Regions from separate parts of the Paenibacillus sp. JNU01 genome, predicted to be linked through region 2. Evidence: riboswitches for the same ligand, from Rfam matches in the RefSeq annotation. Region 2 holds a riboswitch; the other holds the start of a gene.

Region 1 (4,432 bases), 2.2 Mb from region 2:
TTTTACATTTTCCACGGCACCAAAGAAGTTCGGGCTCTGGATCATGACAGCTGCGGTATCATCCGATATGGCGGCTTGCAGGGCATCCCAGTCCGTGACCCCATCCTTATAACCGATCTCGATAATCTCCAGACGGAGTCCGTGCGCATACGCCTGCAATACCTGACGGGCTTCCGGATGAACGGTACGGGATACGATAAGCTGTTTGCGACGAGTTGCCGCTGCGGCCAGATTACCTGCTTCAGCAAAGGCGGTTGCGCCGTCATACATACTGGCATTGGCTACAGCCATACTGGTTAATTCACAAATGTAGGATTGAAATTCGAAAATGGCCTGTAGTTCACCTTGACTGATCTCAGGCTGATAAGGTGTGTAGGCAGTGTAGAACTCGGAACGTGAAATGACATGATTGATGACGGAAGGAACATGATGATCGTATATGCCTGCGCCGAGGAAGCTGGCGTGTGTTTCGAAATTGGCGTTGGCACCAGCTTGTTTGGACATGTGCCGTGTCAGCGCATATTCATCAAGTTTGGAGGATACGGGCAGCTCGCCCTGATAACGAATCTCCTGAGGAATGTCCTGAAACAGTTCCTCCAGCGTATCCACACCGATGGTTGCGAGCATGGCACTCTGATCCTGTTCTGTCATGGGAATGTAGCGGTGCTTGCTCATGATTGATCAGCTCCTTGAGTAAGTGTCTTTGACGTACGTGTCCGTTTATGAAAAGGGGTCTTTACGACCTCGGCTTTCAGTTTCTTCCCTCGGATCTCAATCTCAAGCGGGGTTCCCAGCGCAGCGTATTTGCTGTCGATGAGGGCAAGCCCCAGATTACGCTTCAATGTAGGTGATTGCGTGCCTGTTGTCACTTCACCGATCTGTACGCCTTCGGCGTAAATCGGATAGTGGGGGCGAGGAATACCGCGCTCCAGCACTTCGATGCCGACCAGTTTACGGGCGGGCCCGTCATTTTTTTGCTGTAACAAGGCTTCGTGTCCGATAAAAGGTCCAGCATTCAGTTTCACAAACATACCAACGCCAGCTTCTAGCGGAGAGATCGTTGCAGATAATTCCTGCCCATACAGAGGCAGCTTGGCTTCAAAACGCAGCGTATCCCTTGCACCAAGTCCAGCGGGAACCAGCCCGTGCTCTTCTCCAGCCTGCATTAATCCATTCCAGACCATAGCGGCCTGATCCGCAGGAACATATAGTTCAAAGCCATCTTCACCGGTATAACCGGTACGGGACAACAGCAATTTTACTCCACAGACTTCGGCATCCTGCACAAAACGAAACGGTTCAATCGTGGATACATCCGTTTCGGTAACTTTTCCGATAATATCCACAGCCAGTGGACCTTGCAGGGCGAGTAGCGCCGTCTGCTCCGAATCGTTGGTCATGTTTACGCCAGGGATCAAGTGCTCTTGCAGCCACGCCCAGTCCTTGTCGATATTGGAGGCGTTAACGACGAGCATATAATGCTGATCTTCCAGCTTATACACGAGCAGATCATCCACCACACCACCATCTGGATAACACATCAGGGTGTACTGGGCTTGACCGGGAACCAGCGTGGTTACATCATTGGTTGTCATTTGTTGCAAAAAAACTTCAGCCTGCTCACCCTGTACAGTGAATTCGCCCATATGGGATACATCAAACAGTCCAGCACGCTCACGCACCGCTTCATGTTCTTTCTGGATTCCGCTGAATTGCACCGGAAGCTCCCAGCCTCCAAAATCAATGCACCGTACGCCTTCGTATTGCTGATACAGGGGAAAGAGTGGTGTTCTAAGCAAATCGGACATCAAATCACCTCGTCATGGGCCGTCAAACGGCCGAATATGCAATCGTGGATCAATGAACCAGGGTATTTTTTAATTTTTCAGCTAGAAGTCATTCGTAGATAAGTATGGTAAGGCAACTATGGCAGCGCCGATTGAAATCCTGTTTTTCGTTTTTTTGGGAAAAAGGAAAAGGACAGGCCAAAGAATCGGCATGCCAAGTAGCACGCTGTATTCTAAGGCTCTGTCCCTTGTACCTGAGAGTTACCCCGCTGTATTTACAACAGGTTTCCCCTTGGGTGATCATAACGCCCGTACAGGGCGAATAGATGCTCTCCAGAGTTGCGTCCCGTAAAAGTCCTTTTGCCTGAGAGATTCACCCCCGCTTATCGGTGGTTTACTCCTTCGGCGTTACCTCATGTACATCCCGAATCGGGTGTCACGGGTAATCTCTCCCTTTACATTCATCCGCGGGTATAACATAGTCCATTAAACACATTTACTCTCCTCATTAAAACGTGAATCCACTACTGATGTCAAGAACGATATCATTGATATTGAATCAAAACCGAATATTTATTATATTTTAAATGATATTGTTCGTGTATTTAAAAAGACTGCGCTTACTATTCTAGTTTTCACCAGTATATGTAGAAAGAGTGTATTTAGGTTACGGTTTGGAGAGGCCGTTATCAAATAAATTGTGAGGTATCTTGACATTTGAATCCGAAATATCATACGCTATGTTCTGGGAAAAAGGTTAAGGTCAAAGAACGCATGCACTCATTAATGAAAAGCGAGGCGGATATCGATGAGCGAATTGAAAAGTGATTTCCTGTACAGTGAAGAGCACGAATGGGTGCAAACCGTAGGGGAGGATACTGTACGTATTGGCATTACCGAGTTCGCGCAGCATCAGCTGGGTGACATTGTGTTTGTGGAATTGCCTGACCTTGAATCCAATGTAAAAGCAGAAGACAGCATTGGAACGATTGAATCGGTCAAAACGGTGTCGGACTTGTTCTCTCCCGTCACAGGTTCAATTATTGCAGTGAATGATTCGTTGCAGGACTCGCCTGAACTTGTGAACAGTTCTCCTTACGAGGAAGGCTGGATGATTGAGATCCGTGTTGAGGGAGATCTGACAGCAGCGTTGTCTACATTGATGAATGCAGATGCGTATCGTAAACATACGGAAGAATAGGCTCAACGGACTTGTACTTATTAACATATACTTTATAAAATAATGAAATTAGCTTCATATTGTTTCGACCTGTGTGAGCCGGATGCTTGCACAGGTTTTTTGTGCTTTCCAGGAATGGTTTTGAATAGGGATCGAGGCAGATTAGGGATGTAAATCACCTGATTGGACCAAGCTATAGGTTAGAAAATGATGCTGGAAATGACAAAAGTCATAGGCAGGAAAAGCCTTGTGTACCAATGGTTTTAGCCATTATGCATCAATAAAAACGATTACATAACCTAATGTTGTCATCATTGTTCATGACGAAAGTACGCTTTCATTTCATTGAACAGGAGAGCATTCTCGCTTAGGATTACAGCAGGGGAGAAATGATACCCCTTTCATAAGTCATAATCACTTGATCCAAGGAGGATAATACAATGAGTAATTTGGACCAATCGTCCAATTCCAAAGGTGGGCTACGGGTAGGTGTGCAACGTTTTGGCCGATTCCTGAGTGGTATGGTCATGCCGAATATGGGAGCGTTCATCGCTTGGGGATTAATTACGGCCATGTTCATTCCAACAGGCTGGTTCCCTAACGAGACACTAGCACAGTTAGTTGATCCAATGATTAAATATTTGCTCCCACTGTTAATTGGTTACACCGGGGGTACGATGGTGCATGGTCAGCGTGGTGGTGTCGTAGGTGCCATTATGACCATCGGGGTCATCGTGGGTAGTGATATTCCGATGTTCCTCGGTGCCATGATTGCCGGACCACTGGCAGCATGGATCATCAAAAAGTTCGATAAATCCATTGAAGGTAAAGTTAAAGCCGGATTTGAAATGCTGGTTAACAACTTCTCAGCCGGTATTATTGGCGGGATCTTGGGGATTTTTGCTCTACTGGGTATTGGGCCAGCTGTAGAAGCGATTAGCAAAGTATTGTCTGCCGGTGTGCAAGGTCTGATGAATCTGGGCTTGCTACCGCTGGTCAACCTGATTATCGAACCAGGTAAAGTGTTGTTCCTGAACAATGCAATCAACCACGGTATTCTAACACCAATTGCAACAGATCAGGCAAGAGAATTAGGACAATCTGTTCTATACATGCTTGAATCCAACCCGGGTCCGGGACTTGGTATCTTGCTTGCTTACTGCTTCTTCGGACGCGGAATGGCCAAATCTTCTGCACCAGGTGCCGTTATCATTCATTTCTTCGGGGGAATTCATGAGATCTACTTCCCTTATATTCTGATGAGACCGATTCTGATTCTTGCCGCAATCGCGGGTGGCGTCGCAGGTACATTAACATTCATGCTCACCGGAGCAGGACTTGTTTCGGCACCATCACCGGGTAGTATTATCGCGTATTTCCTGTTAACACCAAAAGGTGGATACCTTCCAATGCTCGCAGGGGTGCTTGTAGCAGCAGTCGTTTCATTCTTGATTGCAGCAGTGTT
Region 2 (4,432 bases):
TTTGGCCCCCGCTACCGTGGTACGAAGAGTAAGAAGGCACTGGATGAGATTGTGGAAAAAAGCTTGCGTCGTGCTGCGCTTTGGGACGAAGTGAAAGACAGACTGAATGAATCAGCCTTGTCTCTCTCAGGTGGACAACAGCAGCGGTTATGTATCGCCCGCGCCTTGTCTGTTGATCCGCAGATTCTGCTGCTCGATGAGCCTGCATCTGCACTAGACCCGGTATCCACGGGTAAAGTTGAAGAATTGATTACCGAGCTCAAGAAGGAGCTGCGGATTGTTATTGTTACCCATAACATGCAGCAGGCAGCACGTATTTCGGATTATACAGCTTACTTCTATCTGGGCAGCATGATTGAGCACGGGGATACAGAGCATATTTTCACGAACCCGGACAATCGTCTGACGCAAGAATACATTATGGGGCGTTTCGGATAATTGGATCATGGAGTGGAGTGTCACATAGAGCAACAGACAGAGAGATGAAGAAATAAATAGAGACAGAAGCACAATGCCTGGACGTTTGTTCGGGGGTTGTGCTTTTTATTTTATAATTACAGTGGGATTTTCTGTATGCAGGATCAACATTATGCTACGATATTTAGTACGAAGATAGCGTTTACATAAATTTAAAGGAGATGTTGATAATCACTACGGATCAGAGGTCTTACGACCATGTGGCAGCACAGGTCATACAGAATTATGCGATTGAAAAACCTGTCGTTTCCTATATTCGTCATAACGAGAATCTGACGTATCATGTCGTTGATGAAGCAAGCGGGCAGAAGTATCTGCTCCGTATCCATCAAGCAGCATATGCAAGTATGTCAGGCATTCAGCACACGCCTTCTGCATTGGAGGCAGAGATGGACCTGCTTCATGAGTTAAATGCAACAACAGCATTACGCGTCCAACATCCGGTACGCAATGTATCGGGAGATTGGGTCACGTTATGGACAATTGAAGAAGGTAAAGAAATCTGCTGTACAGTACTGGAGTGGATTGAGGGCAGGGACATCCAACAGGGAGAACGCCTGACAACAGAGCAGATATATGATCTTGGTGCTCAGCTGCAGATGCTTCATCAATATGGACGTGTGGAGAATCAGACAGATCGAACTAAGGTACGCCCGGCATATGGTAATGTCCATGAGAATTTGGTCATGCTAGGGCAGCTGGAAGAGGGGGTCCGATTGGGAATTTTTACAACGGAAGACTTCGATCTGCTTCGGGAGACGTTTGAGAACATTAACGAGCAGTTAGGAGCGTACCCTCTCGATGAAAAGACCTGGGGCGTTATTCATGGAGATATTACTCGCAATAATCTGCTGATCACGAATCAGGGGATGTCCATGATTGATTTTTGTCTACACGGTTATGGTTATTATCTTTTTGATGCCGGAGGGGCAGCGCTTATGTTCAATCGGGAGGAACGTGACGTATTCTTATCTGGATACACAAAACAGATCGCACCACTGACGGATCGAGATATCCGTTTAATGGAAGGGTTCATGCTGATCTTTACACTTGGTTATTATGCTTTTCAGATGGCGAACGAGTCTAGGCACGAATGGATGAAAGATCGCATGCCGAAGTTATGCAGCAAGTATTGCAGACCTTATGTACAGAACGAGAGTATCTTCTACGAACTGTGAATTATAATTCAGATGTGCAGATCCGGAAGGGCTATGAACAGGTAGTTCAAAAATTATGGTTGCCTGAATACCCGAACAGTTTCGTGGATAATATCATAAATAGTAGTAAGCGCTTTATGAATTGAAGGGAAATGAAATAATCTGTTTAAAAAGTTTATTTTACCGAATTAATGTGATGAAAGCTGACAAAATATTCTGGTTTTCATCGAATCAATCGAAAATGAAGGAAATACATCCAAAGAAATCGTTAAGTTTGTTGACACTGATCTTCCGGTCGATTAATCTTAATGAAGAAGAATGAACGATTTCCATTACTGTTCTGACATACGCTCAGAATGGTTCCATACAGCGGATGATAACGAGCGGGAGAGACCTGAGTTAGCCGAGCAATGGCTAGTGTTCAGGCACCGAAGGAGCAAGCTGCTGCGCACCCGGCCCAGTGGTTAATCTCTCAGGTAAATGTACCATCGTTGGACGCAACTCTGGAGAGTGCGCGAACTGCGCCACCCAAGGGGTATATGATCAGTCAGTCTGGTGACTTGTCTGCAATTGCAGGGCATGCACCCTGTCGTGAGACACTGCTGATCGTGAAACTCTCAGGTATCGAGGACAGAGAGAGGGCCTGTGGCCTTCTTCTGTCCTTTTTTGATGTCATCATTCAGTAATAAAGGAACATTATGGCATGGGATCTGGATGGAAATGACGAATACAATTGGAGGGTTATAAGGTGCGATTTAAAGATGTTTTCTCAATTATTGGTCCGTCGATGACGGGGCCTTCAAGTTCACATACAGCTGGAGCAGCAAGACTGGGAAGAATTGCGCGTCAGTGGCTAGGTTGTACGCCTGAACGTGCCCGGCTGACGCTCTACGGTTCATTCGCTGATACGTATCAGGGCCACGGAACTGATCTGGCGCTGATCGGCGGTCTGCTGGATTATGTTACAGACGATCCGCGTATCCCGGATGCGGAGCAATACGCAGAGGAAGCGGGTATGGAGGTTGAGTTTTATACAAGCGGTCTGCCTGCTCCTCATCCCAATACGGTCAAAATTGAGTTGTGGCATGAAGGGCGTACATGTTCCTTAATCGGTGCTTCTATTGGTGGTGGTAGTGTGTCGGTGCATGCGATGAATGATTTTCGTGTCCAGATTAGTGGTGAGTTTCCGACACTCGTGCTGCGACATGCAGACAAGGCAGGGGTGCTTGCCTCGGTAACGTCCACGATCAGTTCATCTGGGGTTAACATCGGGTATATGCAGGTGGATCGGAAAGCCCGTGATGGCGAAGCACTTACTGCGATGGAGATGGACGGCGTGCCGAATCCTGATATGCTCAAGCGTCTAAAAGAGCTGGATCATGTACTGGACATTCGTGTCATCGATTTGAAGAGAGGAGTTGATTCGGATGCGATTTAAACATTTACATGAACTGAATACGATCTGTACAGCGGAATCCAAAACGATTGCTCAATTGATGATCGAGGAGCAGGTTCAGGAGACCAATACACCGGAAGCGGATGTTGTGAAACAGATGTCTGAATATTATCAGGTGATGAAGGAAGCAGTGCGTAAAGGGTTAACGGAAGATACCACATCACGTAGTGGATTAACGGGTGGAGACGGTAAAAAAATGGCCGAGTACATTCGCAAAGGTGAGACTTGCTCAGGAGATGCTTCCGCACTTGCCATGGCGTATGCCCTGTGTGTATCTGAAGTGAATGCCTCTATGGGCCGGATTGTGGCAACACCTACAGCCGGTTCCTGCGGCATCATCCCTGGTGTTTTTATCAGCTCACAGGAGCGATTTGGCTGGACGGACGAACATTTGGTGAATGGGTTGTTCTGCGCGGGAGCGATTGGTTATGTTATTGCCAACAATTCATTTATCTCTGGTGCAGAAGGTGGCTGTCAGGCAGAAGTGGGTTCCGCGATCGGCATGGCTGCGGGTGCCATGGTTGAACTGCGTGGAGGTACACCGGAACAGGTCGTTCATGCCGTTGGTCTAGCGTTAAAAAATACACTGGGCCTGATCTGCGATCCGGTCGCAGGTCTCGTTGAAATTCCATGCATCGTACGTAACGGACTGGGTGCCGTTACGGCGCTGGCTGCGGCCGACATGGCATTGGCCGGAGTGCGTAGTGCTATTCCGTCAGATGAAGTCATCGACGTGATGCTGGAAGTAGGCAGTGCGATGCCGAGCCGCCACCGGGAGACAGCCCAAGGCGGGTTGGCTCAGACACCAACGGGTCGCAAAATGATGCAGAAGCTGGCTAAACCGAAGGCCAAGCGTGCAGAGCCTGAGACGGAGTCGAAGCCAGCGGATGCTGACACAACTACAAGTGGGGCGGATACTGTTCAAGCGGAAACGGACCCTCAGGTTTAATCTGAACGGGGGTCACCGAGGAATAACCAGTGACATGATGATGTATAACGGCGATATAAAAACAAGCGTCCGCGAACCCGAATTCGGGTTCTGCAGGACGCTTGTTTAATGCCGCCAAATGATGTGAAGCTAGGCTACTTATAAGTGACTTCAGATATATTTGTATTATGAATCTAGTCCTGGCTTACAGCCGTACTCAGTACGGCATATCCATACGCGGGCAATTCAATGGCAAACACGCCATCATCCTTGGCGGTACGATGGTTTCCACCGAATAGCTCGGTCCATTCCTCGTCACCCGCCTCCAGCTCGACAATAGCCGTCTCTTCCGAGCGATTGAACAGAACCAGAATGCGTTCCTCTTCATTCTGCCGTTCGAATACCAATTGGCTG

Evidence for each region. Region 2 has a riboswitch for glycine ahead of sdaAB (L-serine ammonia-lyase, iron-sulfur-dependent subunit beta). Riboswitches for the same ligand answer to the same signal wherever they lie in the genome.
Region 1: it holds a riboswitch for glycine, as region 2 does, so the genes downstream of both, gcvT (glycine cleavage system aminomethyltransferase GcvT) here and sdaAB (L-serine ammonia-lyase, iron-sulfur-dependent subunit beta) in region 2, are expected to answer to the same signal.

Annotation. Positions count from the first base shown of each region.
Region 1 is NZ_CP169723.1:2,360,051-2,364,482, reverse strand. It holds gene gcvPA (aminomethyl-transferring glycine dehydrogenase subunit GcvPA) at 1-675, opposite strand, end outside; gene gcvT (glycine cleavage system aminomethyltransferase GcvT) at 672-1,808, opposite strand; glycine riboswitch at 2,027-2,126, opposite strand; glycine riboswitch at 2,130-2,252, opposite strand; gene gcvH (glycine cleavage system protein GcvH) at 2,596-2,988, shown strand; gene NLBNIHML_RS10235 (PTS mannitol transporter subunit IIBC) at 3,408-4,432, shown strand, end outside.
Region 2 is NZ_CP169723.1:4,532,295-4,536,726, forward strand. It holds gene pstB (phosphate ABC transporter ATP-binding protein PstB) at 1-438, shown strand, start outside; gene NLBNIHML_RS19845 (phosphotransferase enzyme family protein) at 678-1,655, shown strand; glycine riboswitch at 2,009-2,131, shown strand; glycine riboswitch at 2,136-2,270, shown strand; gene sdaAB (L-serine ammonia-lyase, iron-sulfur-dependent subunit beta) at 2,383-3,072, shown strand; gene sdaAA (L-serine ammonia-lyase, iron-sulfur-dependent, subunit alpha) at 3,062-4,039, shown strand; gene NLBNIHML_RS19860 (alpha-glycosidase) at 4,213-4,432, opposite strand, start outside.